One region of the Janthinobacterium sp. 1_2014MBL_MicDiv genome, then DNA from elsewhere that is predicted to be linked to it. Evidence: predicted binding sites of a transcription regulator. Region 1 holds the regulator's gene; each other region holds the start of a gene.

What was found. Region 1 encodes LexA, which represses DNA repair genes until DNA is damaged. Its sites were predicted from a motif close to ACTGTATNNNNATACAGT; they were not measured.
Region 2: the regulator LexA is predicted to act here: its motif matches at 3,175-3,192, upstream of recA (recombinase RecA).
Region 3: the regulator LexA is predicted to act here: its motif matches at 2,239-2,256, upstream of YQ44_RS06915 (PA0069 family radical SAM protein).

Annotation. Positions count from the first base shown of each region.
Region 1 is NZ_CP011319.1:1,286,068-1,296,835, forward strand. It holds gene purF (amidophosphoribosyltransferase) at 1-81, shown strand, start outside; gene YQ44_RS05650 (cystathionine gamma-synthase family protein) at 151-1,392, shown strand; gene lexA (transcriptional repressor LexA) at 1,478-2,113, opposite strand; gene YQ44_RS05660 (zinc dependent phospholipase C family protein) at 2,364-4,685, shown strand; gene rpsF (30S ribosomal protein S6) at 4,820-5,206, shown strand; gene priB (primosomal replication protein N) at 5,227-5,535, shown strand; gene rpsR (30S ribosomal protein S18) at 5,551-5,841, shown strand; gene rplI (50S ribosomal protein L9) at 5,869-6,324, shown strand; gene YQ44_RS05685 (replicative DNA helicase) at 6,460-7,845, shown strand; gene YQ44_RS05690 (DUF47 domain-containing protein) at 7,940-8,566, shown strand; gene YQ44_RS05695 (inorganic phosphate transporter) at 8,606-9,619, shown strand; gene YQ44_RS05700 (MBL fold metallo-hydrolase) at 9,666-10,562, opposite strand; gene YQ44_RS05705 (GAF and HD-GYP domain-containing protein) at 10,752-10,768, shown strand, end outside.
Region 2 is NZ_CP011319.1:297,962-308,729, reverse strand. It holds gene sucC (ADP-forming succinate--CoA ligase subunit beta) at 1-114, opposite strand, end outside; gene YQ44_RS01325 (DUF2889 domain-containing protein) at 193-903, opposite strand; gene recX (recombination regulator RecX) at 1,309-1,764, opposite strand; gene recA (recombinase RecA) at 2,018-3,124, opposite strand; gene YQ44_RS01310 (response regulator) at 3,327-4,061, shown strand; gene YQ44_RS01305 (sensor histidine kinase) at 4,058-5,596, shown strand; gene YQ44_RS01300 (DUF4212 domain-containing protein) at 5,589-5,903, shown strand; gene YQ44_RS01295 (sodium:solute symporter family protein) at 5,900-7,948, shown strand; gene YQ44_RS01290 (6-phosphofructokinase) at 8,077-9,303, shown strand; gene YQ44_RS01285 (IclR family transcriptional regulator) at 9,300-10,133, opposite strand; gene YQ44_RS01280 (GMC family oxidoreductase) at 10,297-10,768, shown strand, end outside.
Region 3 is NZ_CP011319.1:1,562,912-1,573,679, forward strand. It holds gene YQ44_RS06905 (methyl-accepting chemotaxis protein) at 1-1,126, shown strand, start outside; gene YQ44_RS06910 (tRNA-uridine aminocarboxypropyltransferase) at 1,603-2,190, shown strand; gene YQ44_RS06915 (PA0069 family radical SAM protein) at 2,319-3,461, shown strand; gene YQ44_RS06920 (hypothetical protein) at 3,757-4,026, shown strand; gene YQ44_RS06925 (gamma-glutamylcyclotransferase) at 4,004-4,582, opposite strand; gene YQ44_RS06930 (LysR family transcriptional regulator) at 4,645-5,610, opposite strand; gene YQ44_RS06935 (VOC family protein) at 5,736-6,269, shown strand; gene YQ44_RS06940 (fumarylacetoacetate hydrolase family protein) at 6,325-7,353, shown strand; gene maiA (maleylacetoacetate isomerase) at 7,368-8,018, shown strand; gene YQ44_RS06950 (uracil-DNA glycosylase) at 8,221-9,000, shown strand; gene YQ44_RS06955 (NADAR family protein) at 9,039-9,590, shown strand; gene iscR (Fe-S cluster assembly transcriptional regulator IscR) at 9,922-10,398, shown strand; gene YQ44_RS06965 (IscS subfamily cysteine desulfurase) at 10,441-10,768, shown strand, end outside.

The DNA.
Region 1 (10,768 bases):
CGCCACCATCCGAAGGCGGCAGCGCCCGAGGATACGCCGCGTTCCCAGCTGAACCTGAACCTGGCGACGACGGAAGCATAATCGTCCAGCCCGGCCTGCGCCGGGCTTTTTTTTGTCTGACTTTTTCACTGCCTTGCGCACCACCCGACCATGAGCGACAACAAGACTTACGGCTTTACCACCACCATCCTGCATAACGACCGTCGCAAGGGCATCGAGCACGGTTCGCTGCACAAGCCCGTGCACACGTCCGTCGCGTTCGGCTACGGCGATGCGCGCCAGCTCGCTTCCGTGTTCCAGGGCAAGGAGCCCGGCTTCCGCTACGGCCGCCAGGGCAATCCGACCGTTTCCGCGCTGGAAGACAAGGTCAACAAGATGGAGGACGGCGTGGCCACGCTGTGCTTCGCCACCGGCATGGGCGCCATCGGCGCCGTCGTGCAGGCGCTGCTGCGCGCGGGCGACCACGTCGTGTCGTCGGCCTTTCTATTCGGTAACACCAACAGCCTGTGGCAGACGGTGACGGGGCAGGGCATGGCCGTGTCGTTCGTCGACGCCACCGATGTGGCCAACGTGGCGGCCGCCATCACGCCGGCCACGCGCATCGTGTTTGTCGAAACCATCGCCAATCCGCGCACGCAGATCGCCGACCTGGCGAAGATCGGCGAGTTGTGCCGCGAAAAAGGCATCCTGTATATCGTCGACAACACCATGACGACGCCGTATTTGTTCCGCCCGAAAGCCGTGGGCGCCGGCCTGGCGGTCAATGCGCTGACCAAGTCCATCGGCGGCCACGGCAATGCACTGGGCGGCAGCTTGACGGACACGGGCGTGTTCGACTGGACGCAATATCCGAACATCCTTGACAATTATAAAAAGGCGGCGCCGGCCCAGTGGGGCATCGCGCAAATCCGCGCCAAGGCCTTGCGCGACTTCGGCGCCTCGCTGGGACCGGAAGCGGCGCACCATATCGCCGTCGGCGCGGAAACCATGGCCCTGCGCATGGACCGTACCTGCTCCAACGCCCTGGCGCTGGCGACCATGCTGCAGGCGGATCCACGCGTGGCTGCCGTGCATTATCCGGGCTTGGCCTCGCATCCGCAGCACGCGCTGGCAACGGACTTGTTCCGCAGCTATGGCTCCCTGTTCAGCTTTGAGTTGAAAGACGGCATCGACTGCTTCGATTTCCTCAATCGCCTGAACCTGGCTATCCCGGCCAGCAACCTCGGTGACACGCGCACCCTCGTCATTCCCGTTGCCCACACGATCTTTTACGAGATGGGCGCCGAGCGCCGCGCCAGCATGGGCATCGCCGAATCGCTGATCCGCGTCTCCGTCGGCATCGAGGACGAGGCGGACCTGCTCGAGGATTTCCGTAATGCGCTGGAGGCATAAAACGCCCGGGCGATAAAAAAGGGCCGCAACAGCATGACTGTTGCGGCCCTTTTTGCGTTTTACGTGCGACAGCTGCCAGGAAAAATCAATGCCAGCTGCGCATCAAGCCAACTGCCAGCCCTTCCAGGGCGAATTCGTCTTCCGGCGACACGGTAATGACCTTGAAATCGGGGTTTTCCGGCAGCAGTTCGATGACGGAGCCCGTCTTCTTGTAGCGCTTGACGGTGACTTCGTCGCCGATGCGGGCGACGACGATCTGGCCATTCTTGGCGCTGTCGACCTTCTTGACTGCCAACAAGTCGCCATCCATGATGCCGGCGTCGCGCATGGACCAGCCGCGCACCTTCAGCAGGAAGTCGGGCTTGGCCGAGAACAGGGCCGGGTCGACGTTGTAGCTCGCTTCCAGGTTTTCCTGCGCCAGGATGGGCGAACCGGCCGCCACGCGGCCGATCAGCGGTAGCGACATCAGCAGCGCTGCCGGCACCTTCGATGGCAGCGTTTCGGCCGCCGCGCCGATCAGGCGGATGCCGCGCGACGTGCCTGGCGAAATCTCGATCGCGCCCTTGCGGGCCAGGGCCTGCAAATGCTCTTCGGCCGCATTGGCCGATTTAAAACCCAATTCATTGGCAATCTCGGCGCGGGTGGGAGGAAAGCCCGTATTTTCAATCGCGTCCTTGATCAGGTTCAGGATTTGTTCTTGTCGTGCTGTCAGCTTGATCATGAGCGGTGGGTGCATACTAAAATGCTGTCTATATGAACAGTCTGTATTTTTGTACAGTATCGCCGACTATGCAAGCCCAATTTCACCATTTCGCAAAATAATTCACCGATCGGCTTGTTCCTGGCGCGATCACTTCAATTTATTGCCAATTTGCAATTTTCTCTGCTAGTATGCGCATGATATTTTTTTGGCAATGTGGCATCCGGGCCATGTGTGCCTCTCTTCATCCGTAAAACTATAAAAGGATTCCATGATCGACCGATGTGGTAAGCGTTTCACCTTGCTGGCTGGCTTGCTGGGCATCTTGTTTGCCGGGAATGCGTGCGCCTTTACCCTGGGCACGCATGTCTGGGTGGGGCAGCAGGTCATCAACGATCTGGCGGACGATGGCAAGATCACTATTGTATTGCAGGGAAAGCCCGTCACCCTCGAAGTGCCCGCGCATGTGCGCAGCGCCATCCTGGCGAACCAGACGGAGTTCTTGCTGGGGAATATAGGTCCCGACTCGGCGCCGGATATTCTCGTCGGGCAAACCATCGTCCATCCCGGCATCGAAGACGGCTGGAAGACCAACGACTGGCTGCGTTTCCTGCTCAACAGCGCCAGGGGTAACGCCGCGGGCACGGCATACGCCTATGGCTACCTGGGGCATGCCTCGGCCGACATGTTCGCCCATACGTATGTCAATCAGTATGCGGGAGACATCTTTGACCTGGCCGATGAAACGCTGGTGGAGCAGCGGCATATTGCGCTCGAGGGCTTTATCGGGAGGCTGACGCCGCCGTTGCGCGACCACACGGGCAGGCAGCTTGGCGCCGTGCGCGCCTTGATCAAGCCCAGCGATGCATTCGGCACGTTTGTGCGCGACACGCTGGTGCTCAACGATACGGTGCAGGAGCAATACAGCCGCGGCAAGTATGGACGGCATTTGGCGGCCTACCATGCCTACCGCAAATCCATCGACGCGATGGTGGCCAATCCTGCGTGGAACCAGCTCGACGTCGCGGTCGTGCGGCTGTTTGCGTCGAACTGGGGCGTGGCGCTGTCGTCGAACGACGCGCAAAAGATCATCGACAAGGCCAATGTCATCATCCCCAAGGTGCAGGCGGGCGAGGACCGCATCCAGTCCCTGGCAAACGATCTGGTTAATGCCACGCAGCATCTTGACGATGCCTTGTTCAGCGGCGTGAAGACGGCCACGCAGACGGTATTCAGTGTCGAGCAGGAGATACTCCAGCTGCACCTGCAGATTTCCAGCAAGGAAAGCGAGTTGCGCCGCAAGGCAAGTTGCCCGAAAAAATGGCAGGATCCGTTCGGCTATCATGCATGTCAAAAGGCAAACGATGTAATCGACTCCATCAATGGCTCGGTCAATGCGGCCCTGGGCTCGCTCAATGGCAAGCTGGCGGCCAAGCGGCAGCAGCTGTTGCAGGCCAGCATCGCCGTGCGCGATGCTGCGGTGGCATCGCAAAAGCTGGTGCAGATCGTCAGCAATGCCGCCATTGATTTCAGCCAGCGCATGGGGCAGAACACGTCGCCGATCAAGGGGCCGCTGATGGGCTGGCGCAATGATGTCGATGTTGCCATGCGCGAATATGTGAAGGCGACGAGCCAGTCATTGCTCAATTCCACGGACCGGGCGGCCAGCGCGACCGAGCCGTTGTCGCGCTGGTTCGATTGCTATCACATGAGTATTCTCGGTGTGGCGCAGGAGCTGTCCGGGTGCGAGCTGCGCGACGGCGCCAGGAATGTGGTCTGGGCGGTGGACCGGGCGCTCAAGCTGGCCGAGGACCTGGCGTTTGCCGGGGACCTGCTCGGCTTGCCGACGCCTTCCGAGATCCGCGCCTGGCGCGACGAGCAGATTGCCAGCGCCAAGGACCGCCTGATGGCGGAAATCTTCGACCGCCTGCTGCCGCGCGAATTGCAGGATATCCTGGCGCTGTTCAGCAAGGACATGGACGATGCCGCCCTGAACGACTATTTCAGCCGCCCCGAGCGCCATAATGACAAGAATCTGCTGATGATTCCCGACCTTGCCGCGCGCGTGCGCGCCGAGATGCGCGTGACGGATGGCGCCTTCGATCCGCAGCGATATGCGGTGGCCTATAACGCCGTCGTGCTGGCCAAGCTGTCGCTGCTCGATACGGCGGGTTTGGTGGCGTTGGGGCAACTCGCTGGGGCGGCGCCGGAAGCGGGGCGCTCCGTGTTTGCGCAGACCGATAACGTCATCGCCGACGCCATCGCCAGCATCGACGGCAATCACCAGTGGATGGCCGTGCCGCCGCCGCGTCCGAACGCCGTGGGCGCGCCGTATGCGCAGCCGGCGTCCTACGCCGCCCCGGCCGGTTTCGTGCCATGGCGTCCCGCCGTGCGCAGCGCGCTGTTCCGCGGCTTGTTCAAGGGGCCGCTGTCGTCCGGTATCGACGTGGCTGGCGAGCTGGGCTTCCCGACATTGTTGCCGAGTGACTATCCTTACCGCCCTTGCAGCGGATATCCGTTCCCGGACAGCGCTGCGGACCAGGCTTGCCAGGGCATCAAGATCGTGCCCGTGCTGCAGTTGTTGCTGGACTAGCGGCCAGGCCCCCGCGCCAGCATGCGCGGGGGCTTGATCGTTGGCGTAAAACCGGCTATACTCTCCGGCTGACCTTCCCACACCTGTCTTGACGCCGGGGTGGGCGATTATCAATCCGACCTGAAGGAGTTTGCATGCGTCATTATGAAATAGTCTTTATCGTCCATCCGGACCAAAGCGAGCAAGTGCCCGCGATGATCGAACGCTACAAAGCCAGCGTAACCACCCGCGGCGGTTCGGTTCACCGCGTGGAAGATTGGGGCCGCCGTCAAATGGCTTACTCGATCCAAAAGCTGCCTAAAGCACACTACATCTGCCTGAACATCGAATGCGACAACGAGACCCTGGTCGAGTTGGAAACAGCATTCAAATTCAATGATGCCGTGTTGCGTCACCTGACCGTTAAAATGAAGAAAGCTGAAACAGCTCCTTCGCCGATGATGAAATCGGTACAACGCGAAGACGCGGCCAAAAGCCACCGCACCGAAGCACCAGCAGCCGCTCCAGCCGCAGCAGCTTAATTCTTGACCAGGATCGTGCGCTGAACCAGCTACAAGTAACCGCCATCATTGCCGAGCGCGAAATATTGCGCTATACCCCGGCAGGGCTGCCGATTGTGAATGCAGTATTGCAGCACAGTTCGCAGCAGATGGAAGCAGGAATTGCCCGTTTGACCGAGTTTGATGTTGCCGCGCTTGCCGCTGGCGAAATCTCAGGCCGGTTCAGCCAGGCAAGCTTGGGCGGGGTATATCAGTTCACGGGTTTCCTGGCCAGGAAAAGCCGCAACAGCAAGAGTTTGGTGTTTCACATCATTGATTTTAGTGCAGTCACCCCGACTAGCGCATTTTAGATACAGGAGCCTGACATGGCATTCGGTAAAAAGTTCGACAAAAATAAGCTCAAGCTTAAAGAAAAACGCAAACAGCAAAACCCTTTGTTCAAACGCAAGAAGTTCTGCCGCTTCACGGCAGCTCACGTTGAGCAAGTCGACTACAAAGACGTCGACACGCTGAAAGACTTCGTCCAGGAAAACGGCAAGATCATGCCAGCACGCCTGACCGGTACCAAAGCGCACTACCAGCGCCAAGTCGACACCGCAATCAAGCGCGCCCGCTTCCTCGCGCTGCTGCCATACACCGATCTGCACCACGCTTAATCGGTCAGATATTCCTGGAGAAGAACTATGCAAATCATTCTGTTAGAAAAAGTTGTTAACGTCGGTAACCTCGGCGAAGTCGTCAAAGTCAAAGACGGTTACGCACGTAACTTCCTGATCCCGCAACGCCTGGCACGTCGTGCTACGGCAACCGCTGTGGCTGAATTCGAAGTCAAGCGCGCCGAACTGGAAAAAGCTGCTGCCGCCAAACTGGCCGCATCGCAAGCCCAGGGCGAAAAACTGAGCGGCCTGACCGTTCAAGTTGCTCAAAAAGCTGGCGTTGATGGCCGTCTGTTCGGTTCCGTCACCAACTTCGACATCGCTGAAGCGCTGACCAAGCAAGGTTTTGCTGTTGAAAAAGCACAAATCCGCATGCCTACCGGCCCGCTGAAGATCGTTGGCGAGCACAACGTTTCGGTTGCTCTGCACACCGACGTGGTCGTGGAAGTCGTTATCGCTGTCGTACCAGACGCGAACGCGTAATCGTCTGCGGGCCTGGCCCGCAAGCGTTGCCGCACTATGAAAAGCCGGGTTCGCCCGGCTTTTTTGTGGCCTTTTTTTCGCTCAATTTCAGCCCTTTATTTTTGCCGACACGCCGAAGCGGGTATAATTCGCGCCATGAACGCCCCCTCTGATCCGCAACTGGATTCCCTCCGTATTCCGCCGCATTCGATCGAAGCAGAACAATCCGTCATCGGTGGTCTGCTGCGCGACAATGCCGCCTATGACCGCATTGCCGACTTCATGCATGCGGAGGATTTCTATCGCTATGACCATCGCATCATCTTCGAGCAAATCGTCAAGATGGTTAACGCTTCCAAGCCAGCCGATGTCATTACTGTTTTTGAAACCCTGACCCAGCTCGGCAAGGCCGAGGATGTGGGCGGACTCGCTTACCTGAACGCCATGGCGCAAAACACGCCATCGGCCGCGAACATCCGGCGCTACGCCGAGATCGTGCGCGACCGCGGCGTGCTGCGCAAACTCATCACCGTCGCCGACGATATCTCCGGCACGGCCTTCAGCCCGCAGGGCAAGGAAGTCAAGCAGATGCTTGACGAGGCCGAGTCGAAGATCTTCGCCATCGCCGAAGAGGGCGCGCGCGGCGCCCAGGGCTGGACCGCCATCCAGCCGCTGCTGACGCAAGTGGTCGAACGCATCGACGAACTGTACAGCCGCGACAACCAGAGTGAAATCACGGGCGTGCCCACCGGTTTCATCGACCTCGACCGCATGACCTCGGGTCTGCAGCCGGGCGACCTGGTGATCGTGGCGGGACGTCCTTCGATGGGCAAGACGGCGTTTTCCGTCAACATCGGCGAAAACGTGGCCATCGACAGCGGCTTGCCCGTGGCCGTGTTCTCGATGGAGATGGGCGGCGCCCAGCTGGCCATGCGTATGCTGGGCTCGGTTGGTCAGCTGGACCAGCACCGCCTGCGCACGGGCCGCCTGAACGACGAAGACTGGCCGCGCCTGACGAATGCGATTCAAAAGATGAACGACGCCCAGTTGTACATCGATGAAACGCCGGCGCTCAATTCCATCGAATTGCGCGCCCGTTCGCGCCGCCTGTCGCGTCAATGCGGCAAGCTGGGCCTGATCATCGTCGATTACTTGCAGCTGATGTCGGCCAATACTCCCGGCGACAACCGCGCCACGGAGATTTCCGAGATTTCGCGGGGCTTGAAAGGCCTGGCGAAAGAACTCGGCTGTCCCGTGATCGCGCTGTCCCAGCTGAACCGCTCGCTGGAACAACGCCCGAACAAGCGTCCTGTCATGTCCGACTTGCGCGAATCGGGCGCTATTGAGCAGGATGCCGACGTGATCCTGTTCATTTACCGCGACGAGGTGTATAACCCCGACTCGCCGGACAAGGGAACGGCCGAAATCATCATCGGTAAACAACGTAACGGTCCAATCGGCAGCATCCGCCTCACCTTCATGGGGCAGTACACCAAATTTGGCAATTACAGTGGTGGCCTGGCGCTTTACCAAGGCGACTAAGACTCAGCAGCACTGGCAATTCCATCGGCCGCCCCCGACAAGGGGGCGGCTTTCTGTAGTAAATAACACGACTCAATGCTTAACGGAGAATGACATGTTTGGACGCTTGATGCCCACTGAGGGCAAGTTTTTTGAATTGTTTAACCAGCACGCGGAACTGTGCGTCAAGGGCGCGAAAGAGATGCTCGGCCTGATGACCAATTTCGACGACCTGGAAAACCGCGTGCATGCGATTGAAAGCATCGAGAAACAGGCGGACAAAGTCACCTACGCCACCGTGGAAATGCTGCACAAGACCTTCATCACGCCGATCGACCGCGACGACATCCATCAGCTGATCACGCGCCAGGACGACATCCTCGACCTGCTGGAAGACGCGGCGCAGACCGTGTCGCTGTACGACCTGAAAGCCGTCACGCCGGAAGCCAAGCGCCTGGCCGAACTGGTGCTGGCCTGTACCGAAAAAGTGCGCGACGCCGTCGCCATGCTGCACAACATGGATAACTCGCGCAAGATCGTCGCCATCTGCGAGGAAATCGACCGCCTGGAATCGGATGCCGACCACGTGATGCGCGCCGCCATGTCCAAGCTGTTCCGCGACGAGCCGGACGTGCGCAACCTGATCAAGCTCAAAGCGATCTATGAAATTCTGGAAACCGTGACAGACCGTTGCGAAGATGTGTCCAACATTATCGAAGGCATCATCGTCGAAAACGCGTAACAGCGTCTGTCCTGAAACAGAATCAGAAAAGAAAAATCCATGCAAACCATCCAAATGAGCATCTACGTGCTAGGCCTGCTTGTCATCCTGGCGCTGCTATTTGACTTCATGAACGGCTTCCACGATGCCGCCAACGCGATCGCCACGGTGGTCTCGACGGGCGTATTGAAACCGCAGACCGCGGTTGCCATGGCTGCCACCTTCAACTTCGTCGCCATCTTCGTCTTCCACCAGCTGACCGTGGCCGCCACGGTGGGCAAGGGCACGATCGACCCCGCGGTGATCGACCAATATGTGATATTTGGCGCCCTGATGGGCGCCATCGTGTGGAACCTCGTCACCTGGTACTACGGCATTCCATCGTCGTCCTCGCACGCCCTGATCGGCGGCCTGGTGGGCGCCGCTGTCGCCAAGTCGGGCACGGGCGCGCTGATCTCGGCCGGCCTGTGGAAGATCGTGCTGTTCATCGTGCTGTCGCCGGTGCTGGGCTTTTTGTTCGGTTCGCTGATCATGCTGCTGGTGTCGTGGATTTTCGTGCGCTCGACGCCGCGCCGCGTCGACAAATGGTTCCGCCGCCTGCAACTGGTGTCGGCCGCGGCGTACAGCCTGGGCCACGGCGGCAACGATGCGCAAAAGACCATCGGCATCATCTGGATGCTGCTGATCGCCGCCGGCTACTCAAGCACGACGGACGCCATGCCACCGATGTGGGTCATCATCTCGTGCTACACGGCGATCAGCTTCGGCACGCTGTTCGGCGGCTGGCGCATCGTCAAGACCATGGGCCAGAAGATCACCAAGCTCAAACCGGTCGGCGGCTTCTGCGCCGAAACGGGCGGCGCCATCACCCTGTTCGTCTCGACGGCGCTGGGCATCCCCGTGTCGACCACGCACACCATCACGGGCGCCATCGTCGGCGTCGGCTCGGCACAGAAAATGTCGGCCGTGCGCTGGGGCGTGGCGGGCAACATCGTCTGGGCCTGGATCTTCACGATCCCCGCTTCCGCGTTTGTCGCCGCCATCGCATGGTGGATTGGCCGCCATATCATGTAATGGATAGCCAACGCCAGTAAAAAGGGAGCCTTGCGGCTCCCTTTTTTCATGCCCCGGCCAGTTCCACCGTCAGCCCCTCGTAGGCGAGGAACACCTGCAGGCTGCCCAGGCGGCCCGCATGGCGGCCCATCACGTCGGCAAACACGGCTTCCAGTTGCTCGTCGCTGCGGGTCGGCTCGTGGTGGGTGCAGTACAGGCGCCGCGCGCCGCAGCGCAGGGCCAGTTCGAAGGCGGCGTCGAAAGTGCCATGGCCCCAGCCCTGCTTGCCCGGGTATTCCTCGCGCGTGTACGAGCAATCCATGATCAGCGCCTCGACGCCGTCGACCAGCGCGTCGATGCTGGCCTGGCGCTGCGCATTGCGCGCCGCGCAGGCCGCGTGTTCGGCGTGGCCGGGCGGATGCGGGTTGTAGAACGGTTCATGGTCGCCGCTGAAAAACAGCGAGGCGCCAGCGCAGTCGATGCGGTAGCCGAGGTTGACGACCGGGTGGTTCATCTCCGCGCCGCGGACGCGCGCGCCGCCCACGTCGACGGCTTCGCCGGGCGCCAGGGTGCGGTACTCGATGCTGGCCGCCATGGCCGCCTCGCTGACGGGGAAGTAGCTGTCCTGCAGCTGCACCGCCATCACGTGCTCGATGCCGCGCCCGCTGCGCGCGTCGAACGCGCCGTGCAGGCGCATGCGGTTGCCGGCCACGAACAGGGGCGAGAACATGGGCAGGCCGTGGATGTGGTCCCAGTGGCTGTGCGTGATGAAGACATGCGCGTCGACGCGCTGGCCTGCAGGCAGTTGCTGCGCCAGCGAAAAGATGCCGCTGCCCGCATCGAGGATAATCAGGCTGTCGTCGTCGGTGCGCACTTCGATGCACGTGGTGTTGCCGCCATAGCGGGCCGTGCGCGGACCGGGGGAGGGGATGGAGCCGCGCACGCCCCTGAACGTGAATTTCATTCAGTACCTTGTTACTGTGTAATTATTGTTGATTCTATTCTAATTAATGAGATTGGCGGCAACATTTGTGTGTGTTGCAACACGGCAATTTATTTCATTTTGATGTAATTGAGTAATGTACAGTGCGCGGGGTGGCCGTTACACTGGCGCTTGCCGACTTCCCTTTTTCCTTACCTGATCGCGTCCCATATGCCTCAGCTGCACCC
Region 2 (10,768 bases), 990 kb from region 1:
CAGGGTTTCCGCAGCCTTGACGGCTTCGTCGACGGACATGCACGGAATACCGCGTGGTACCGTCACTCCGTGCTGCCGGAGGATTTCTTTGGCTTGATACTCATGGATTTTCATGCTGGCTTCCCTTCTGATACTGATTTGTAAAAATACGGTTAGTGGTGCAAAAAAAACAGGAAAAACAGAGCGCCGGGGTCACGCCTTGGCTACCCAGCGCGGGTAATACTGTGCAACTGCCCCGCCATCGGTGCGCAGGGCGTGGCATTTGTCGAGTTGAAACGGCTTTTCATGCGACAAGTCAGCATTCGCACCGTCACGGGTCGACCAGACATCGCCGGCAAATGCCTGAACCGTTGCAGTCGGCAAGACTTGCGCCAGTTCGGTCAAATGGGTACAGCCGGCGATTCCCGCCAGGCGCTGTTTCAAGTCGCGGCGGAAATTCTTCAATAGATTCAGACCGATCAGCGCCCTGTAGGCGGGGCCGATGGTATCGCAAAAACCGGGATACGGCACGGCATCGGAGGCAGCTTCGGCCTCGACAATGGTCAGTTCGCGATCGACGGTAATGCGTAAATGGAGGTCATGCAGGGGGGCGCCGGCGGGACGGGGGCCGGAGGCCAGGGTCGCGTCATAGCTTTTGATATCGGTGATACGGGCGTCAATATCCCACAGGCCGTCGTCGCGCAGATACGCTTGGACGTCGATAACGCGGGAGTGCCGTAGGGCGCGCCGGGATACGGGAGTTGACAGGGGCATAAGACCGATGCCGCTTGCGCGGCCATAATTTAGTAAGCAGCCATGTGCATAAAGCACGCCGTTCGCAGCTTCTACGAACAGCAACCGCACCTGCGGCGCCGCAAAAACCCTAAAAGTGTAGCACACTGGACGCCGGTTGCGCCGCAACATAATTTTTCATTGCTTTGATAAAAACATTTCAAAGCATAAAGAATTCACATGGAAATTGACGCTGTTATCACGCATGGTGATGATAGATATGGCCCGATCTCGCCATGCGCCGCGCCAAACAGGCCCGTCGCCCCGGCGCGCGGCTGGGCTGGCCCGACGAACGATGCGCAGTGCAACAATACGCCGCCGTCCGACCAGCGGATGGACAAGGCAAACGGCATTGGCAGGAAGATAATGATACGCGGCGGCACCGGCCCGCCAGCGCCGGCACAGACAGGACCGTGACTGTTGCAGATGGAACACAGCGGAGACCGGCCCGCCGGCCAGCATACGAGCGGCGGACCGGAGCGGGGGGGCGACGCCGCAAGGTGCGATGCGCGCGCCGTGCGAACCACGTCGGTTCGGCTAGTCGTCCTCGGGCTCCAGGCCTTTCAAGGCCACCTGCACGGCGCGCTGGGAAAAACCGCGCTGCATCAGGAAGCGCATCTGCTTGCTGCGCTGCTCGGCATCCTGCGCCACTACACCAAACTTGCGGCGCCACACCTCGCAGGCACGCGCCACCTCGCCTTCGGCCAGCCCGGCCTTGAGCTCTTGCAGCGCCTCGCCGCCGATGCCATGGCTTTGCAGCTCGGCCATGATGCGGCTGTTGCCAAAGCGCGCCGAGCGGCGATGGATCAGCGACTCGGAAAAACGTTCCTGCGACAGCCAGTTGGCCTGCTCCAGGCTGTCGAGCAAGGCTTCCACATCGTCGCCTTCCTGCGCATGGCGCTGCAGCTTGCGCCGCAATTCCATGCGGCTGTGTTCACGCATCGACAGGAAGCGTAGCGCCCTGCCCTTCAGGCTCAACTGTACCGCTGCCATCATTCCACCCTATCGTCCATCACATCAACACCACAGATATAGCGTCAAACATACCGCCAAAATACAAATGCCGCCTGGCGCACGGGCGCGAGGCGGCATTCATTGTAGATCTTTTGCCCGGCAAGCTGCGGCGCAAGGGGCCGCCATCCTGCTGCGGCAGGACCGCCCGAAAGCGGACCCTGCCGCGGCAACTGGCCTGGACGAACAATTTTCCTGCTGAGTTGCCGGCTAAATTGCCTGCTGAGTTGCCTGCTTACTCGGCCGCTTTCGCTTCCGCAGCCTTGGCCGCCTTGTCGGCGGCTTTATCCGCTTTTTCCGGCTTTTCAGCGGCCAGCGGCGGCAGTTCACGTACGCCCAGCGATGCGCGGACCTTGTTTTCGATCTCGCGTGCCAGTGCCGGACGCTCTTGCAGGAAGGCGCGGGCGTTGTCCTTGCCCTGGCCGATGCGTTCGCCGTTATAGCTGTACCACGAACCGGATTTTTCCACGATCTTGGCATCCGAACCCAGGTCGAGGATTTCGCCTTCGCGCGAGGTGCCGGCGCCGTACAGGATGTCGAAGTGCGCTTCCTTGAATGGCGGCGCGATCTTGTTCTTGACGACCTTGACCTTGGTTTCGTTGCCGATCACTTCATCGCCGGACTTGATCGAGCCGGTACGGCGGATGTCCAGGCGCACGGAAGCGTAGAATTTCAGCGCATTGCCGCCGGTGGTCGTTTCCGGGCTGCCGAACATCACGCCGATCTTCATGCGGATCTGGTTGATGAAGATGACCAGGGTGTTCGTGCGGTTGATGGAACCGGTCAATTTACGCAGCGCTTGCGACATCAGACGCGCTTGCAGGCCCGGCAGGGAATCGCCCATGTCACCTTCGATCTCGGCGCGTGGCGTCAGTGCGGCCACGGAGTCGATGACCACCAGGTCGACGCTGCCCGAACGCACGAGGGCGTCGCAGATTTCCAGCGCCTGCTCGCCCGTATCCGGTTGCGAGATCAGCAATTCATGCAGGTTTACACCCAGTTTTTGCGCATAGCCGACGTCGAGCGCGTGCTCGGCATCAATAAAGGCGCAGGTGCCGCCCAATTTTTGCATTTCTGCAATGGTTTGCAGGGTCAAGGTGGTTTTACCCGACGATTCCGGACCGTAGATTTCCACCACGCGGCCGCGCGGCAAGCCGCCGACGCCCAGCGCGATATCCAGGCCGAGCGAACCGGTCGACACGACTTGCACTTCTTCGATCGGTGCGCTGGCATCCATACGCATGACCGAACCTTTGCCAAACTGCTTCTCGATCTGCGCCAGTGCGGCGGCGAGCGCCTTGGCTTTTTCCGATGCGGGTACTACAGCTTTTTTATCGTCCATATGTTCTTTCAGCCTGGGTGAGCGCGTGGGTTAAATTCGTTACAGACACTACTGTATAAAAAAACAGTGATCAATGCAAGCGGAACGTGGATTTGTTTTGAAACAGATCAATACAAGCCTTGTTTTTCACAAAAACTCGCCACCTTGCGGAAAATGAAACACAATACAAGCTTCTACCGTCGCAAGCCGAGGAAGCCTGACCATGCGTATTTTACTTGCCGAAGATGACAGCGTGCTGGCTGACGGGCTGACCCGTTCGCTGCGCCAGTCCGGCTATGCCATCGACTACGTGAAGAACGGACAGGAAGCCGATACGGCCCTGTCCACCCAGGAATTCGACTTGCTGATCCTCGACCTCGGCTTGCCGAAGATGTCGGGACTGGAAGTGCTGCGCCGCCTGCGCGCGCGCGCTTCGCTGCTGCCCGTGCTGATCCTGACGGCCGCCGATTCCATCGAGCAACGTGTGAATGGCCTCGACCTGGGCGCCGACGATTATATGGCCAAGCCGTTCGCCCTGTCGGAACTGGAGGCAAGAGTGCGCGCCCTGACCCGGCGCGGCGCGGGCGGCGGCGCCACCATCATCAAGCACGGTCCGCTCAGCTATGACCAGGTGGGACGCAGCGCCTACATCAACGACCAGATGCTCGACCTGTCGGCGCGCGAACTGGGCTTGCTGGAAATCCTGCTGGGCCGTACGGGCCGTCTCGTTTCCAAAGAGCAGCTGGTCGACCACCTGTGCGAATGGGGAGAAGAGGTGTCGAACAACGCCATCGAAGTGTATGTGCACCGGCTGCGCAAGAAGATCGAAGTGGGCGGCGTGCGCATCGCCACCGTGCGCGGCCTCGGCTATTGCCTGGAAAAATATTCGGAAGCGGCGCGCCTGCAAGCCGAAGCGGGCGAGGCGGCCGCCCCTGCCAGCGGTCCCGCCACCAAGTGAAGGCGCGCGAGGCGCCCGCGGACGAGGCGGCGGACGACGACTGGTTCGAGCCGCCCACCACGGAACAGGATGACACCATCGAGCATTCGCTGTTCGGCGAAATTCTCGACTGGATGCTGGCGCCCTTGCTGCTGCTGTGGCCGATGAGCATCGCCATCACCTACCTGGTGGCCAAGAGCATCGCGAATCAACCGTTCGACCATGCGCTGGAAGACAGCGTCACCGTGCTGACGCAGCAGGTCAAGCAGGCCGATGGCGCCATGCTGCGCCGCCAGCCGGACAAGAACGCCAGCAACACGGGCCGCGACTTCCTGCGCGGCGACGATGTCGACACCCTGTATTACCTGGTGCTGGGCGAGCGCGGCGAATACCTCGACGGCGACCGCGACTTGCCGCAGCCGCAGGACCCCGACAAATACCGCAGCGGCACCGTGCTGTTTCGCAATGACACCATCCATGGCACGCCCGTGCGCGTGGCCTTCACCTATCTCGACATGCCGGCCAGCACCGACGACGAGCCGCGCCGCGCCCTGGTGCAAGTGGGCGAAACCCTGGAAAAGCGCGCGCAGCTGGCAAACGAAATCATCAAGGGCGTGATCTTGCCGCAGTTCATCATCCTGCCCGTGATCCTGGCCCTGGTCTGGTTTGCCCTGGCGCGCGGCCTGTCGCCGCTGGCGCAGTTGCAGGAACGCATACGCGCGCGGCCGCCGGACGATTTATCGCCGATCGAATCGGGCCAGGTGCCCGAGGAAATCACGCCACTGGTCGGTTCGCTCAACGACATGCTGGCGCGTCTGTCGCTGTCGATCGACATGCAGAAGCGCTTCATCGCCGACGCGGCGCACCAGATGAAGACACCGCTGGCCGGCATGCGCATGCAATCCGAGCTGGCCTTGCGCCAGACCGACCACGACGAGATCCACCGCTCGCTGTTGCAGCTGGCCAAGAGTTCGGAGGCGGCCACGCGGCTGGTGAACCAGCTGCTGGCCCTGGCGCGCGCGGAAAACCAGCCGCAGGCGGGCACGGCGTTTGAACCGATCGAACTGAGCGAACTGGCGCGCGGCGTGGTGCAGGACTGGGTGCAAGCCTCGTTTGCCCAGCATATCGACCTGGGCTTCGAGCAGGCAGCATACCCGATCATAATTTCCGGCAATGCCATCATGCTGCGCGAACTGCTGAGCAACCTGATCGACAACGCCCTGCGCTACACGCCTGCCGGCGGCAGCGTCACGGTGCGCGTGCGCAGCACCCTCGAGCTGGCCATCCTGGAAGTGGAGGATACGGGCCCCGGCATTCCGCCAGCGGAGCGGGCGCACGTGTTCGAACGCTTTTATCGCATTCTCGGCAGCAATGCCGACGGCAGTGGCCTGGGCCTGGCCATCGTGCGCGAAATCGCCCAGCAGCACGGCGCCGAAGTCGACATTTTCAATAATCCGCGTGCGCAGTCGCCCAAGCTGCCGGGCACGCTGTTGCGCCTATGCATAGCCCTGCTGCTGCCGGACGCGCCCGAAGAGGATGACATCACATATGGATAAGCCGGTTCCACCTGCCGCGCCGGCGCGGCCGTCGCGCGCGCCCAGTCCCGAGTTGCAGCAGCGCCTCGATGCGCACTGGCTCAGGACGCGGCGCCTGACGGCCGTCTTGCTGCTCATCTGGCTGCTGACAGGCTTTCTGACCGTGTTTTATGCGCGCGAACTGCTGCATCTGAATCTGTTCGGCTGGCCGCTGCCCTTCTATATGGCGGCCCAGGGCGCCTCGCTCGTGTACCTGGCCATCATCGCCGTGTATGCCTGGCGCATGCGCCGCCTGGACCGGGCCTTCCATGCCAGCGAGCAAGCATGAGCGGCCAGCGCACCTTCTTTGGCCGGCTGTGCCGCTACTACCTGCTGTTTGCCGGCGGCTTCGCCGCCTTCCTGCTGGCCCTGACGGTGCTGGAGCAGGAAGGCATGCCGCGCGTCTGGATCGGCTACCTGTTCATGTTCGCCACCATCAGCCTGTATGCCACCATCGGCGTCATCAGCCGCACCTCGAACGTCACGGAATACTATGTGGCGGGGCGCAGGGTGCCGGCCATGTTCAACGGCATGGCGACGGCCGCCGACTGGATCTCGGCCGCCAGCTTCATCAGCCTGGCGGGCGGCCTGTACCTGAACGGCTTCGATGGTCTGGCCTTCATCATGGGCTGGACGGGCGGCTATTGCCTGGTAGCGCTGCTGATCGCGCCCTACCTGCGCAAGTTCGGCCAGTACACGATCCCCGATTTCCTCGCTGCCCGCTACGGCAGCGGCGCGGACGGGCGTGGCGCCGCCGTGCGCGTGGTGGCCGTGGCCGCCACCATCATCGTGTCATTTACGTATGTGGTGGCGCAAATCTACGCCGTCGGCCTGATCGCCTCGCGCTTCACGGGCGTGGATTTTTCCGTCGGCATCTTCCTGGGCCTGGCCAGCATTCTCGTGTGCTCCTTTCTCGGCGGCATGCGCGCCATCACCTGGACGCAAGTGGCGCAATACATCATCATCCTCGTCGCCTTCCTGATTCCCGCCATGTGGCTGTCCGTCAAGCATGCGGACAATCCCGTGCCGCAGATCGCGTATGGCAAGGTGCTGCCACAACTGAGCGCGCGCGAGCACGTGCTGGAGGCCGATCCGAAGGAAAACGAGGTGCGCGCCATCTTCCGCCAGCGCGCCATCAGCTACCAGGCGCGCATCGACGGCTTGCCCGGTTCCTGGGAACAAGGTCACCTGGCCGCCCAGCGCCAGCTCGACAATTTGCGCCAGCGCAATGCCTCACTGTTCGATATCCGCAACGCGGAACGCAGCCTGATCGCCTATCCGAAAAGTCCCGATGAAGCGCGCGCGCTGTGGCAAACGGCGCAAGCACACAACCAGAAGCGCGCCGAGCCGATCACGCCGCACGCGCTGCCGTTTCCCGCGCCGGACCGCGCGCAATCCGACATCAAGCGCAACAATTTCCTCGCCCTCGTGTTTTGCATGATGCTGGGCACGGCCGCCCTGCCCCATATCCTGATGCGATCCTACACCACGCCCTCCGTGCACGAAACGCGCGTCTCCGTGTTCTGGACCCTGTTCTTCATCTTGTTGATCTATCTCACGATTCCTGCGCTGGCCGTGCTGGTCAAGTACGACATTTACTCGGCGCTGGTGGGCACGCAATACGCGAACCTGCCCACATGGGTATCGTACTGGGCCAACGTGGACAAGCTCAGCCCCCTGATCAGCATCGTCGACGTCAACCGCGACGGCATCGTGCAACTGGCGGAAATTTCCATCGACGCCGACGTGCTGGTGCTGGCCACGCCCGAGATCGCCGGCCTGCCCTACGTGATATCCGGCCTGGTGGCGGCGGGCGGCCTGGCCGCCGCCCTGTCGACGGCGGACGGCTTGCTGCTGGCCATCTCCAACGCCCTGTCGCACGACATCTATTACAAGGTGGTCGATCCCACCGCATCGACGCAGAAGCGCGTGACGATCTCGAAACTGCTGCTGCTGGCCGTGGCCTTCATCGCCGCCTACGCGGCCTCGCAAAAACCGGCCGACATCCTGTCGCTGGTGGGCGTGGCCTTCTCGCTGGCCGCCTCGACCCTGTTCCCGCCCCTCGTGCTGGGCGTGTTCTGGAAACGCACCACTTACCAGGGTGCGCTGGCCGGCATGCTGGCAGGCTTCGGCGTGTGCCTGTATTACATGCTGCACACGAGCGCCATGCTGGGCGGCAGTGCAGCCGGGCAATGGCTGCATATCGCACCGATTTCCGCCGGCATCTTCGGCGTGCCGGCCGGCCTGGCCGCCGCCATCCTCGTCAGCTGGCTGACGCCGGCGCCGGGACGCCGCAGCACGGGATTGGTCGAGCATATCCGCGCACCGGAATAACAATGCGAATAACAATGCATCAAGGGCTGGGGGATGCAAAACAATGTCTCGACAGACTTATCGGAAAAGACGGCACAGCCGCAAAAAAGGAGTAGGCTGGAGGGCCGTTCCACTTACGAGGAAATCCCATGCCGTCTGGAAAAATTCTTGTCGCCCAAGGGGGCGGTCCCACCGCCGTCATCAACCAGTCGCTGGTAGGCGTGGTGCTCGAATCGCGGCGCTTCCAGCACGTCACGCGCGTATATGGGGCGCTGCATGGGGTGCGCGGCATCGTCAATGAAGAGTTTGTTGATCTGACGCAGGAAACCAGCCATAACCTGGAACTGGTGGCCGCCACGCCCTCGTCCGCCCTCGGCTCCACGCGCGACAAGCCCGACATCGCCTACTGCCAGCAAATCTTCGAAGTGCTGCGCGCGCACGAGATCGAACACTTCTTTTACATCGGCGGCAACGACTCATCCGACACGGTGCGCATCGTCAGCGAGGAAGCGCACAAGGCCGGCTACCCGCTGCGCTGCATCCACATTCCCAAGACCATCGACAACGACCTGGTGGGCAGCGACCACACGCCCGGCTTTCCTTCGGCCGCGCGCTTCGTCGCGCAGGCGTTCGCCGGCGCCAACCTCGACAACGCCGCCCTGCCTGGCGTCTACGTGGGCGTGGTGATGGGCCGCCACGCGGGCTTCCTGACAGCCGCCTCGGCGCTGGGCAAGAAGTTCCCCGACGACGGCCCGCACCTGATCTACCTGCCCGAGCGCGTCTTCGTGCTGGAAAACTTCCTCGCCGACGTGAAGGCCGCGTATGCCAAGTACGGGCGCTGCGTGATCGCCGTCTCCGAAGGCATCCACGATGCCTCGGGCGAGCCGATCGCCAGCCTGCTGGCCAAACAGGTGGGCAACGAGGTCGAGCGCGATGCGCACGGCAATGTGCAATTGTCGGGCACGGGCGCGCTGGCCGACCTGCTGTGCGACGAGATCAAGTCCAAGCTCGGCATCAAGCGCGTGCGCGGCGACACCTTCGGCTATTTGCAGCGCTCCTTCATCGGCTGCGTTTCCGACGTCGACCAGCGCGAGGCGCGCGAAGTGGGCGAAAAGGCCGTGCAGTTCGCCATGTGGGGCGAGCGCGACGGTTCCGTCGCCATCAAGCGCACGGGCTTCTATTCCGTCGACTATGCATTGCTGCCCCTGTCGGACGTGGCGGGCAAGACGCGCACCATGGAAGACGAGTTCATCAGCGCCAGCGGCACGGACGTGACCGATGCTTTCAGGCTCTACCTGCGTCCGCTGCTCGGCTCCGGCATGCCGGACGCCTTCCGCCTGCGCGCCGCCAAAGTAGCGAAAGTCTTGAAGCCTTAGTGGCTTTCCGCCAGCAATAGCGGCCGCAGCTTGACGGCCGCCTCCTTGAGCTGCGGCACGTGCTGCATCAGCTGTTCCACGGATTTTCTCGCCACGGGCGCGTGGCAGGCGACGGCCGCCACGATGCGCCCGTCGGCCGCGCAGATGGGCACGGCCACGGCCACCATGCCGTGCACGAATTCCTCGTCGTCGATGCCGATGCCCAGGCGGGCGATGCGCACGATCTCGCGCTCGAGCAGCGCGGGATCCGTGATGCTCTTTGGCGTGCGCGCTTCCAGCCGCAGCATGGCCAGCAGCTCGCGCCGCTCCAGCAAGGACATGTGCGCCAGGAACAGCTTGCCGCTGGCCGTGCAATGCATGGGCGCGCGCGTACCGAGCACCAGGTGCAGGCGCAGCGGTTCCTGCGTTTCCACCCTATCCACATACACGATGGCATTGCCTTCTGGAATGGCGAGATTGCACGTCTCGCCCGTGGCCGCCACCAGGCTGCCCAGGATGCTGCGGCTGACACGGATCAGGGCATTGTTGCGCAGGGTGGCCAGCGCCAGGTTGGTCGAGGCGGCCCCCGGCACATAGCCGCGTCCCACGGGCGTGCGCAGCACGTAGCCGTGCTGTTCCAGCGTATCGAGCAGGCGCATCATGCTGGCCTTGGGCACCTGCATGCGCGTGGCCAGCTGCGACAGGGTCAGTGGCTGGCTGGCGCTGGCCAGGTGCTCGATCAGGCGCAGCACGCGCAAGCCGCGCGCCTCGTCGCCATGGCTGGCCGCCGCAGCGCCCGCCTGGCCAGCGTCTTCGGTCTCGGCCGACCGTTTTTGAAACGCATCATGCATGTTCTGTTTCACCTCTCGCGTATGCGGGTGTTTCCGCTTGTCTCGGTGTTGCGCGTCTTTTATAAATGGAACCAGATGTTCCAGAAATAATCAATAAAGACCAGTGTATCGCAAAAAACGCCCGCCGAGGCAAGCCGATACCGCAACGCAGGAGACAAGCACCATGTCGCAAACACACTACGATTACATCGTCGTCGGCGCCGGTTCGGCCGGCTGCGTGCTGGCCAACCGCCTGTCGCACGACAGCGGCAATCAGGTATTGCTGCTGGAAGCGGGCGGCAAGGACAACAATCCCTGGATACACGTGCCGGTCGGCTATTTCAAGACCATGCACGATCCCAGGCTGGACTGGTGCTACCGCACGGAAGCGGACGCCGGCATCGCCGGGCGCCAGTTGCAATGGCCGCGCGGCAAGGTACTGGGCGGCTCCAGCTCGCTCAACGGCTTGCTGTATGTACGGGGCCAGAAGGAAGACTACGACCGCTGGGCCGAACTGGGCAACGCCGGCTGGAGCTATGCCGAGGTGCTGCCCTACTTTAAGAAATCGGAAGACCAGGAACGCGGCGCCAGCGACTACCACGGCGTCGGCGGCCCCTTGAAAGTGTCGGACCTGCGCCTGCGCCGTCCCATCGCCG
Region 3 (10,768 bases), 280 kb from region 1:
AGTGGCTGAAGCCGTCTCGGCCGGCGACCTGACCAGCCATATCGTGGTGGAAAGCCGCGATGAGACAGGGCAATTGATGCATGCGCTGAAGAACATGAATGACAAGCTGGTCGGCATCGTCGGCCAGGTGCGCGCCGGCACGGATTCCATCAGCACGGCGTCGAGCGAAATCGCCGCCGGCAACCTCGACCTGTCCTCGCGCACGGAAGAGCAGGCCAGCTCGCTGGAAGAGACGGCCTCATCCATGGAAGAGCTGACCTCGACCGTGAAACTCAATGCCGACAATGCGCGCAGCGCCAACCAGCTGGCCATCGACGCCTCGCAAATCGCCAGCAAGGGCGGCGTGGTGGTGTCGGAAGTGGTCAGCACCATGGGCTCGATCAATGATTCCTCGCGCAAGATCGTCGACATCATCAGCGTCATCGACGCCATCGCCTTCCAGACGAATATCCTGGCCCTGAACGCGGCCGTCGAAGCTGCCAGGGCCGGCGAGCAGGGCCGGGGCTTTGCCGTGGTGGCCAGCGAAGTGCGCAACCTGGCGCAGCGCTCGGCGGCGGCGGCCAAGGAAATCAAGGGCTTGATCGACGATTCCGTGCAAAAGGTCGAGGCTGGTTCGCAACTGGTGGACAAGGCGGGCCGCACGATGGATGAAATCGTGCAAAGCATCAGCCATGTGACGCAAATCATGAACCAGATCACGGACGCCAGCGACGAGCAGCGCGCCGGCATCGAGCAAGTCAACCAGGCTATCGGCCAGATGGACCAGGTGACGCAGCAGAACGCGGCGCTGGTGGAGCAGGCGGCCGCGGCGGCCGAATCCATGCAGGAGCAGGCCGCCAAGCTGGCCGACGTGGTGGGCCTGTTCAAGCTCGATGCTACGCAGCAATATGTGTCGGCGAGCGTGTCCCCGAACGTGTCCGCCCGTCCTGCCGCCAAGCCTGTTGCCCGTCCTGCCGTCAAGCCCGCCGCGCGACGGGCCGTGACCGGTGGCGCCGCGGGTTCCGCCGCCACTTTCGTCGCCCACTCCGCTGGCGGCCCGGCAAAGGTAGCAAGGCCGGACGCGGCGCGCACCAGCACCCCGCGCGCGCCGGTCGCTTCGGGCGCCGATGAGTGGGAAGAGTTTTAAGCGGTTTTAAGTGTTTAAGTGTTGTTTTAAGTGTTTAAGTGTTTTAACCGGTGCTAAGCCGTTGACTTGAATCGAGTTGGCGCGCGTCGCCTGCTGGTAGTTTCCAGCGGTTGCTAGCAGTTACTGGCAGTGCTTGTTGCCAGTGCTTGTTAGCAGTTGTTTGGTTAGCAGTTGTTTTAAGCTGTACCTCGCGCCAACATTTCCGCCGGCATGGCGTGGGCGCTACAATCGCGGCTTGAAGAACCCCGCGAACGCGCTCCGCCATGACCACCAGCAGCAACCATCCATCCTCCCAGACGCCGGCCGCCACGCAAGTGGGCGCCGCCAAACCAGCGGACGTCAGCAAACTGGCGTCTCCCCTGGCGCAAGCCGTGGCGCCATCCCCGACGCAAGCTGCCAGACCAGCTGACGTCACCAGACCAGTTGACGCCACCAGGCAAACCGACCCCGCCAAACGCGCACGCTGTCCGGTCTGCCTGCGCGCCGCAGCCAGCTGTATCTGCCGCTGGACTTCCCCCGTTGCCCACGTGGTGGAAGTGCTGATTCTCCAGCACCCGCTGGAGGTACACAATGCCAAGGGCAGCGCCCGCCTGCTGCACCTGAGCCTGCCCAACAGCCGCCTGCTGACCGGAGAGCAGTTCGCCCCCGGCACCCTCGCCACATTGCTCGCTGGCAAACAAAACGTATTACTGTATCCAGACACGCCCGGCGACCGTTCGCTGGGCATCGCACCGCCGCCCGCACTGGATCCGGCTACCTTGCTGGACCCGTTACAGCTGCGGCTGGTGGTACTCGATGGCACATGGCGCAAGAGCCGCAAGATGCTGTACCTGAATCCCCTGTTGCAACAAATGTCGCGCCTACCGTTGCGCGATACGCCAGCCTCCCACTACCTGATCCGCAAGGCGCACGCACCAGACCAGTTGTCGACCCTGGAAGCGACTTGCTATGCCCTGATGCAGTTGGAGCAGGACGCGCCGCGTTTTGTTCCTTTGATCACGGCATTTGACGGTTTTGTCGCGCAGCAGTTGAGTTATGTCATACCGCACGGTGAAAAAGCTTGAAAGAGCATCACGGCAGCCCTTGATCTTGCCCCGCGAGCGGCATAGTATACTGTACGTATATACAGTTGATGGGGCCGTTCATGAAAGCAATCATTCCACAGCATGATGACAGTTTCGCCGGGCAAGCCATGTTGCCGCCCCAGTCGCTGAAAGCCCTGAAGGGGCGTGGCGCCGTATCAAATTTGCAAGGACGCTACGAAGTGCATGCGCGCGACGGCTTCGATGACGGCTGGGGCGTGGCTGGCGCGGACGCGGACGCTGAAGGGGAGGGTGTCGCGCCATGGAAGACGCAGGTCAGCGACGAGCAGGCGCGCACCATCCTCACGCGCAACGCTTCGCCAGATTTGCCGTTCAATGTGTCCCTGAACCCGTACCGGGGCTGTGAACATGGCTGCATCTATTGCTTTGCCCGTCCCACGCACAGCTACCTGGGCCTGTCGCCGGGTCTCGACTTCGAAAGCCGCATCTATGCCAAGGTGAATGCGCCGGAATTGCTGCGGCGCGAACTGGCCAGGCCGTCCTATGTGCCGGAGCCGATCGCGCTGGGTGTGAACACGGATGCCTATCAGCCGTGCGAGCGCGAGCGGCAACTGACGCGGCGCGTGCTGGAAGTGCTGCACGAATGCGGGCATCCGGTGGCGCTGATCACCAAATCCTCGCTGATCGAGCGCGACATCGACTTGCTGGCGCCGATGGCGGCCAAGCGCCTGGCTGCCGTGGCCGTCACCGTCACCACGCTCGACCCGGCCATCGCGCGCACGCTGGAACCGCGCGCTGCCGCTCCCGCGCGGCGCTTGCGCACGATCCGCACCTTGACGGACGCGGGCATTCCCGTGGGCGTCAGCATCGCCCCCATCATTCCTTTCGTGACGGAACCGGAAATCGAGCAATTGCTCGAAGCCGTGCGCGACGCGGGCGCCATCCACGCCCATTACGTCGTGCTGCGCCTGCCGTGGGAAGTGAGTCCCCTGTTTCAGCAATGGCTGGAAGCGCACTTCCCGGAACGGGCCCAGCGCGTGATGAATAGGGTGCGCGAAATGCGTGGTGGCAAGGATTACGACAGCGCCTTCGGCACGCGCATGCAAGGCGAAGGCGTATGGGCCGACCTCATCCGCCAGCGCTTCGAGAAGGCCGTGCACCGCCTGGGTCTGCATGGCAGGGGAGGCCGCTTCAAGCAGCTTGACTGCACCCAGTTCCGCCGTCCGCTGGTGGTGCCGCCGCTGGGCGCCAAGGCGAAAGGGAGCAATGCGGGGCAGCTGGATTTGTTTTAGATCAGGCTTGAGGTCGGGCAGTCATGGCGGCCTATGCCGGCCGGGCGCGGCTCCGCTGACAGCGCATGAGACGCGGCGAGGATGCGAGGAGGTGGCGTGGCGGCCACGCGCGAAGGCCGATGCCCGACGACATAGTCCGTGGCCCATAGTCGGGCATAGTCTCCATCGTCGCGCATAGTCCGCGCTGCGGCGGCGGGGGGAACGGGCAATCGCTGGCCGGAGCGCGGAGCGTGCCGGACGTGGACAGGGGCTGCGTGCCGGGATGGGCGGTGGCGCCGGGCTGCATGGGGAGTACTTGCTGGCATTCACCGATGCCGCCGCCGGGCCGGGCTTGCGGATGCCTGGCGGCCGGCCGTGCGAGCGCGGGCGCGAGCGGAAAGAGGGGCGACGCGCGTCGGAGGTGCTGTTGGGAGTACTGTACGCGGGCGGGCATCTGGTGGTGCTGATTGCCACCGCCTTGGCGATCGCCTGGCCGCCGGGGTTGGTGCTGCCGCTGGCGCTGGCATCGCAGTTCTTGCCGGCCCACTGCCCGCCCGAAGCGGTCAGCTCGCCGTGCCGTCCTTGATCTGCGCCAAATGCTGCTCGATGGCGAAGACGTGCGGGTCGCTCTTGCCCAGTTCGCGCAGGGCGCTGGCCAGGTGCAGCAGGTAGTCGCTGTTCGGGCCGCTGGGGCCGGCCGAACGGGCGATCTGGCGCGCGATGTCGAGTTCGGGCGCGGCGCCCAGGAAGGCGGCGTTTTCTTCATTGGCGATGTAGACGAGGCCGTCGACCTTGCTGCCATCGTCGAAGGTGATCTCGGTGGCCAGGCGCAAATAGCCGTTCTTTTCGCGGTGGTCGAGGTGGGCGAAGACTTCGGGCGTGATCAGGTAAGCCATGCCGTCGCACACGGCGCCCGCCTGCGGCACGATGGTGGCGACCCGGCCCGGCGCCATCGGCGTGCCGCGGTGGTCGTGCGAACCTTGCCAGAAGCGCCGCGTCCAGCCCTTGATGCTGGCGGGACGCCGCTCGAGGTAGGGAAAATCGGCCTTGTAGATCAGCGAGCCATAGCCGAACAGCCAGACTTGTGCATGGCCGTCGAAGGTGTTCATGCGCTGGTTGATGGCGATGGTGGCGGCGTCGATGGGCGACAGGTCGTTGTGCGCAGGCTGGGTCATGGCGTAAGCGGTGAAAGGGCGATGGTGGATTATAAAGGTGCGCCGGCCGCGCCGCCCGCAGGCAGGGCGTCGCGTGTGCCGCCGTTCGCTCCCACATTCCACTCGTGCGTCTCGACGAACTGGAACAGGAAGGCCATGAAGCTTTCGGCCGCCGGCGACAGCGAACGTGCCGTCTTCGTGTACACGAAAAAGCGCCGCGTCAGTTCCGGCTCGTGCAGCGCGCGCATGTGCAGTTGATACAGCTTGACCATCGGTTCCGCGTACGGCAGGCAGACCGTGATACCCAGGTTGGCGCTGACCATGGCCAGCGCCGTCGTCATGAAGGTCACTTCGTTGTAGGGATTGAGCGACAGGTCGCGGAAGCTGCCGTGCATGTCGCGCAGCAGGCGCTCCGTGAACTGGCCCTGCAGCGAGATGAACGGGTAGTCGCCCACATCGGCCCAGGTGACCCGCTCTTTCTGCCGCAGCGGATGCTGCTCGGGGAAAACCAGCACGAAGGGCATCTCGAACAGCACTTGGGCGCCGATTTCCGCCGTCGGGTCGCGTTCGGGGCCGATGCCGAAATCGACTTCGCCGCTGAAGACGCGCGCCGACACATTCTCCACCGGACAGTCGACCAGGCGCAGCTGCACGTCAGGGTGCGCCTCGCGGTAGGCGGCGATTACTTCCGGCAGCAGGGTGCACGCCATCATCTGCGGCGCGGCGATGCGCACCAGGCCCGTCTTCAGGGCCTTGCGCTGGGCGATGCCGGCCATGGCGCCGTCGAGGTCCTCGATCATCTTTTCAAACAGCGGATACAGCTCGCGGCCGATTTCCGACAGCTGCGTCCTGCGCGTGCTGCGCTCGACGACGCGCACGCCCAGCACGCTTTCGAGTTCCTTGATCAAGCCGCTCAGGGCGGACTGCGTCACGTGCAGGTATTCGGCGGCCAGGGTAAAGCTGCCGGTCTTGGCGAGCGCGACGAAAGCGCGCATCTGTCGCAGGCTGGGACTCATAAGATAATCCGATAAATCAATGGTTAAATATTGTTTGTATGATAGCTGGAACTCGATTCTAATGGTGAAAACTGAAAAAACCGCCAGCCATCGCGCCGCGCGCGCATCCATTGGAGACAGACAGCATGAAGATCAAGCAAATCCACCACGTCGCCTACCGCTGCATCGACGCGAAGAAAACCGTCGAGTGGTACGTCAAGCATTTGAACATGAATTTCGTCCTCGCCATCGCCGAAGACCTGGTGCCGTCGACCAAGGCGCCGGACCCGTACATGCACGTCTTCCTCGACGCCGGCCAGGGCAATGTGCTGGCCTTCTTTGAATTGCCGACGCAGCCGCCGATGGACCGCGACCGCAATACGCCGGCCTGGGTGCAGCACCTGGCGCTGGAAGTGGCCAGCATGGACGAACTGCTGGCCGCCAAGGCGCGCCTGGTGGCCGGCGGCGTGGAAGTGCTGGGTCCCGTCAACCACGCCATCTTCCAGTCGATCTACTTCTTCGACCCGAACGGCCACCGCCTGGAGCTGGCGGCCAATGTGGGCACGCCCGAGATGATGGCCAAACTGGACGCCGTCAAATGGGAAATGCTGGAAGAATGGTCGCAGACGCGCCGCGCGCCCAAGCACGCCGCCTGGATGCACGCGCCGGCCGACGCCTGAGCGCCGCCTGCCTGCTCCATCCGACACCTGAACACTACGCCACACAAGGAAAACCATGAAACTCGCAACCCTGAAAAACGGCAGCCGCGACGGCGCCCTGATCCTCGTCAGCCGCGACCTGCGCCAGTACCAGCGCGTGGCCGCCATCGCGCCGACCCTGCAGGCGGCGCTCGACAACTGGGACGCCGTCGCGCCCCGGCTGGAACAGGCTTACGCCGCCCTGAACGCGGGCCAGGCGCCGGACGCCCAGCCGTTTGACGCAACGCTATGCCACTCGCCGCTGCCGCGCGCCTACCAGTGGGCCGACGGTTCGGCCTACATCAACCATGTGGAACTGGTGCGCAAGGCGCGCAACGCAGAAGTACCGGCCTCGTTCTACACGGATCCGCTGATGTACCAGGGCGGCTCGGACAGTTTCATCGGTCCGCGCGACCCGATCTTCGCCCTGTCGGAAGAGTGGGGCATCGACCTGGAGGCGGAAGTGGCGGTTGTCACGGGCGACGTCGCCATGGGCGCCGGCGTGGCGCAGGCGGCGAAAGCTATCCGCCTGGTGATGCTGGTCAACGACGTCTCGCTGCGCAACCTGATTCCGGGCGAACTGGCGAAAGGTTTCGGCTTCTTCCAGTCGAAGGCGGCCAGCGCGTTTTCGCCGGTCGCCGTCACGCCGGACGAACTGGGCGCCGACTGGGCTGACAGCAAGCTGCACCTGCCGCTGCTGGTGGACCTCAACGACAAGCCCTTCGGCAAGCCGAATGCGGGCGAAGACATGACGTTCAACTTTGCGCAGCTGGTGGCGCATGCGGCCAAAACGCGCGAACTGGGCGCCGGCAGCATCGTTGGCTCGGGCACCGTGTCGAACAAGCAGGGCAGCCTGTTCGGTTCCAGCATCGACAACGGCGGCGTGGGCTACTGCTGCCTGGCCGAGGTGCGCATGTATGAAACCATCGAACATGGCGCGCCGAAGACGGCCTACCTGCAATTCGGCGACACGGTGCGCATCGAGATGCGCGACGCGGCCGGCGCCAGCATTTTCGGCAGCATCGAGCAGACCGTGGCCCTGTACGCCGGTGCCGCGCGCGCCTGAGGGGAGGGTCTGCCATGAAGCTGTACACCTATTTCCGCAGTTCGGCCGCCTACCGCGTGCGCATCGCCCTGAACCTGAAGGGCGTGGCCTATGACAGCATCCCCGTGCACTTGCTGCGCGACGGCGGCCAGCAGCTGCTGCCGGCCTACCGCGCCGTCAATCCGTCGGCGCTGGTGCCGGCGCTCGACGACGATGGCGCCATCCTGACGCAGTCGCTGGCGATCCTCGAATACCTCGATGAAACGCGCCCTGGCGTGCCGCTGCTGCCGGCGGATGCGCCTGGGCGGGCCCGCGTGCGCGCGCTGGCGCTGGCGATCGCCTGCGACGCGCATCCGCTGACGAATCTGCGGGTCCTGAAATACCTGAAAAATACGCTGGGCCTGTCCGAGGAAGCCAAGCAGGAATGGTACCGCCACTGGATGGCCGAGGGACTGGCGGCCGTGGAAGCGCTGCTGGTCCAGGGCGATGCGGCCGGAACGAAGCTGTTCTGCCATGGCGACGCCGCCAGCATCGCCGACTGCTGCCTGGTGCCGCAAGTGTTCAATGCGCAGCGCTTCGGCATCGACCTGGCGCCATACCCGCGCGTGGCGCGCATCCACGCGCACTGCAGCGGCTTGCCCGCGTTTGCCGCCGCCCATCCGTCGCAGCAGCCGGACGCCGAATAGCGCCGAACAGGCGGGGTGCCGCCCTTTGAACCATGGGCTTGATTCAAAGCAAGCGCAAGCGAAAGCAAGTCCCGGCCCGGCAACAGGCCGGGACTTTTTTATTCTGCGAGTGACATGCTTCATGGGCGTAACTTTGTGTTTTCGTTAAGGTTGGCCTGGCGGTGCGCTACAATTTGCGTTTGCGCAATCGACTACGAGTTCCATGACCGTTCCCACACTCCCCGCCAGCATCGCCGACGCCCTGTCCCTGGCGCATGCTTCCTGGCGCCCCATCCTGCTGCGCGGCCTGCACGCCGTGATGGCGGCCGATCCCGCCTACCTGCCGGCGCTGGCCGTCGACGATTACCTGCCCACGCAGGGCCGGCTGTTCGCCGCCTTTGCCCTGCCGCTGGCGCAGGTGCGCCATGTGCTGGTGGGCGAGGGGCCGTATCCGCGCGCCGAGAGCGCCACGGGCGTGTGTTTCATGGATGGCGCCGTCGGCAGCCTGTGGTCGGCCACGGGCCTGTCGAAGCCCGTCAACCGCGCCACCTCGCTGCGCAACTTCATGAAGATGCTGCTGGTGGCCGATGGCCAGCTGCAGGGCGGCGACACGTCCGGCGTCGCCATGGCGCCCGTGGCCGCCGCCGCGCTGCTGCCCGGCAGCGGCGTGATCCAGACCTTGCCCGACCTGCAGCGCAAGATGACGGAGCAGGGCTTTTTGCTGCTCAACGCGGCCCTCGTGTTCCGCGCCCATGTGCCGCCCGTGCAGGATGCGCGCGGCTGGCTGCCCTTCCTGCAGGTGGTGCTCGAGGCGCTGGCGCGGCAGGGTGGCGCGGATCTGCCGCAGCTGGTGCTGTGGGGCAAGATTGCCGAACTCGTCAAGCGCCTGCCGGTGGCCGCATCCTTGCCGCAGGTGACGGCCGAACATCCGTATAATCTGTCCTTTATCGGCAATGGCGAAATGCAGGCCCTGTTTGGCCCGATGCAGCTATTGCGTGCTTGAGCTTGAATTAGCGCCTGTCTGGCGGAAGTCCGGGGAATATGCAAATTAGTAACGTTGAAGAATTGAAGGCATGGATAGGCGCCGGCGGCGTGCCCGACTATCTGTATTTCTGGGGCCACACGCCGGCGCAGCCGCAGGTGGCCGATAAAAGCTGTTTCAGCCAGTGGTTTCCCTCGCCGTTCAGTCTGGCGGGCGTGACGTATGCGACGGCCGAGCATTACATGATGGCGCAAAAGGCGGCCCTGTTCGGCGATACGGCCGTGCAGGCGCGCATCGTGGCGGCCGGGCGGCCGTCGGAAGTGAAAAAGCTGGGGCGCGAGGTGGCCAATTTCGACGCCAAGGTGTGGGAGGCGGCGCGCGCCGGCATCGTCTTCGATGGCAATTTTGCCAAATTCTCGCAAAAGCCCGCCTTGCGCAAGTTTTTGCTGGGCACGGGCGAGCGCATCATCGTCGAAGCGAGCCCCGTCGACCGCATCTGGGGCGTGGGCCTGGCGGCGGACAATCCGCGCATCGCTGATCCGTCCCGCTGGGACGGCTTGAATCTGCTGGGTTTCGAACTGATGAAAGTGCGCGCCGCCCTGCGCGGCTGATGACGCCTGGCCAAACCTGCTGCGCGTCGGCATGGGTGGCCGGCGATGCCCGCCACGTCGGCGCCCGTGCCGGCCTGCGCTTCTTGGTCGCCGTTCCCTTCCGCCCGCGACGGTTTTGCCCGGTGCCGTGACGCCGGCGATTTTCCGATTGTTGTTTTCCTGATGCCGCCGCGCCTGGCGCGGCCTGCCATGCCCCTGCCAGCCCTGTGGTCATCGAGGGGCGCTCTGACAAACCCCGCCGAATTTGTTATACTTGACTAAATCATTCAACTACTCGGGGTTAGGGAAGTTGAAAAACCGCAATATTTTAAACTAGTTGAACCGAGGATGTATGCGTCTGACTACAAAAGGCCGTTTTGCCGTGACAGCGATGATCGATCTTGCCCTGCGCCAGGGCAAGGGTCCGGTCACCTTGTCCGGCATCAGCCAGCGCCAGTCGATTTCCCTGTCCTACCTGGAACAGCTGTTCGGCAAGCTGCGCCGGCATGAGATCGTCGAATCGATCCGTGGTCCCGGCGGCGGCTACAGCCTGGCGCGCCGCGCCGACAAGGTGACGGTGGCCGACATCATCATCGCCGTCGACGAACCGCTGGATGCGACGCAGTGCGGCGGCAAGGAACATTGCCATGGCGCCGACGCGGCCACGGGCGCGCGCTGCATGACGCATGAATTGTGGTCCACACTCAACGAAAAAATGGTCGATTATCTGGATTCTGTGTCGCTGCAGGACCTGGTCGACCAGCAGAGACAAAAGAATGCCGAGCAAAGCGTGATGGTGATGCACCGTAACCACGCCGCCCTCGGTTGATAAATACAAAATACTAAGTTGCTGATTGCATTGGAGTTATTGATGAACGCCCCTGAAAAAAACGTAGGCCAAGTGCACTTTGAAACCGCACCGCATTTCCCGATCTACATGGATTACTCGGCCACCACGCCGATCGATCCACGCGTCGCCGACAAGATGATTCCTTACCTGCGCGAGCAGTTCGGCAATCCGGCATCGCGCAGCCACATGTATGGCTGGACGGCGGAAAAAGCCGTGGAAGAGGCACGCGGCCACGTGGCGGCACTGGTAAACGCCGATCCGCGCGAAATCATCTGGACTTCCGGCGCAACGGAAAGCAACAACCTGGCCATCAAGGGCGCGGCACAGTTCTACAAGACCAAGGGCAAGC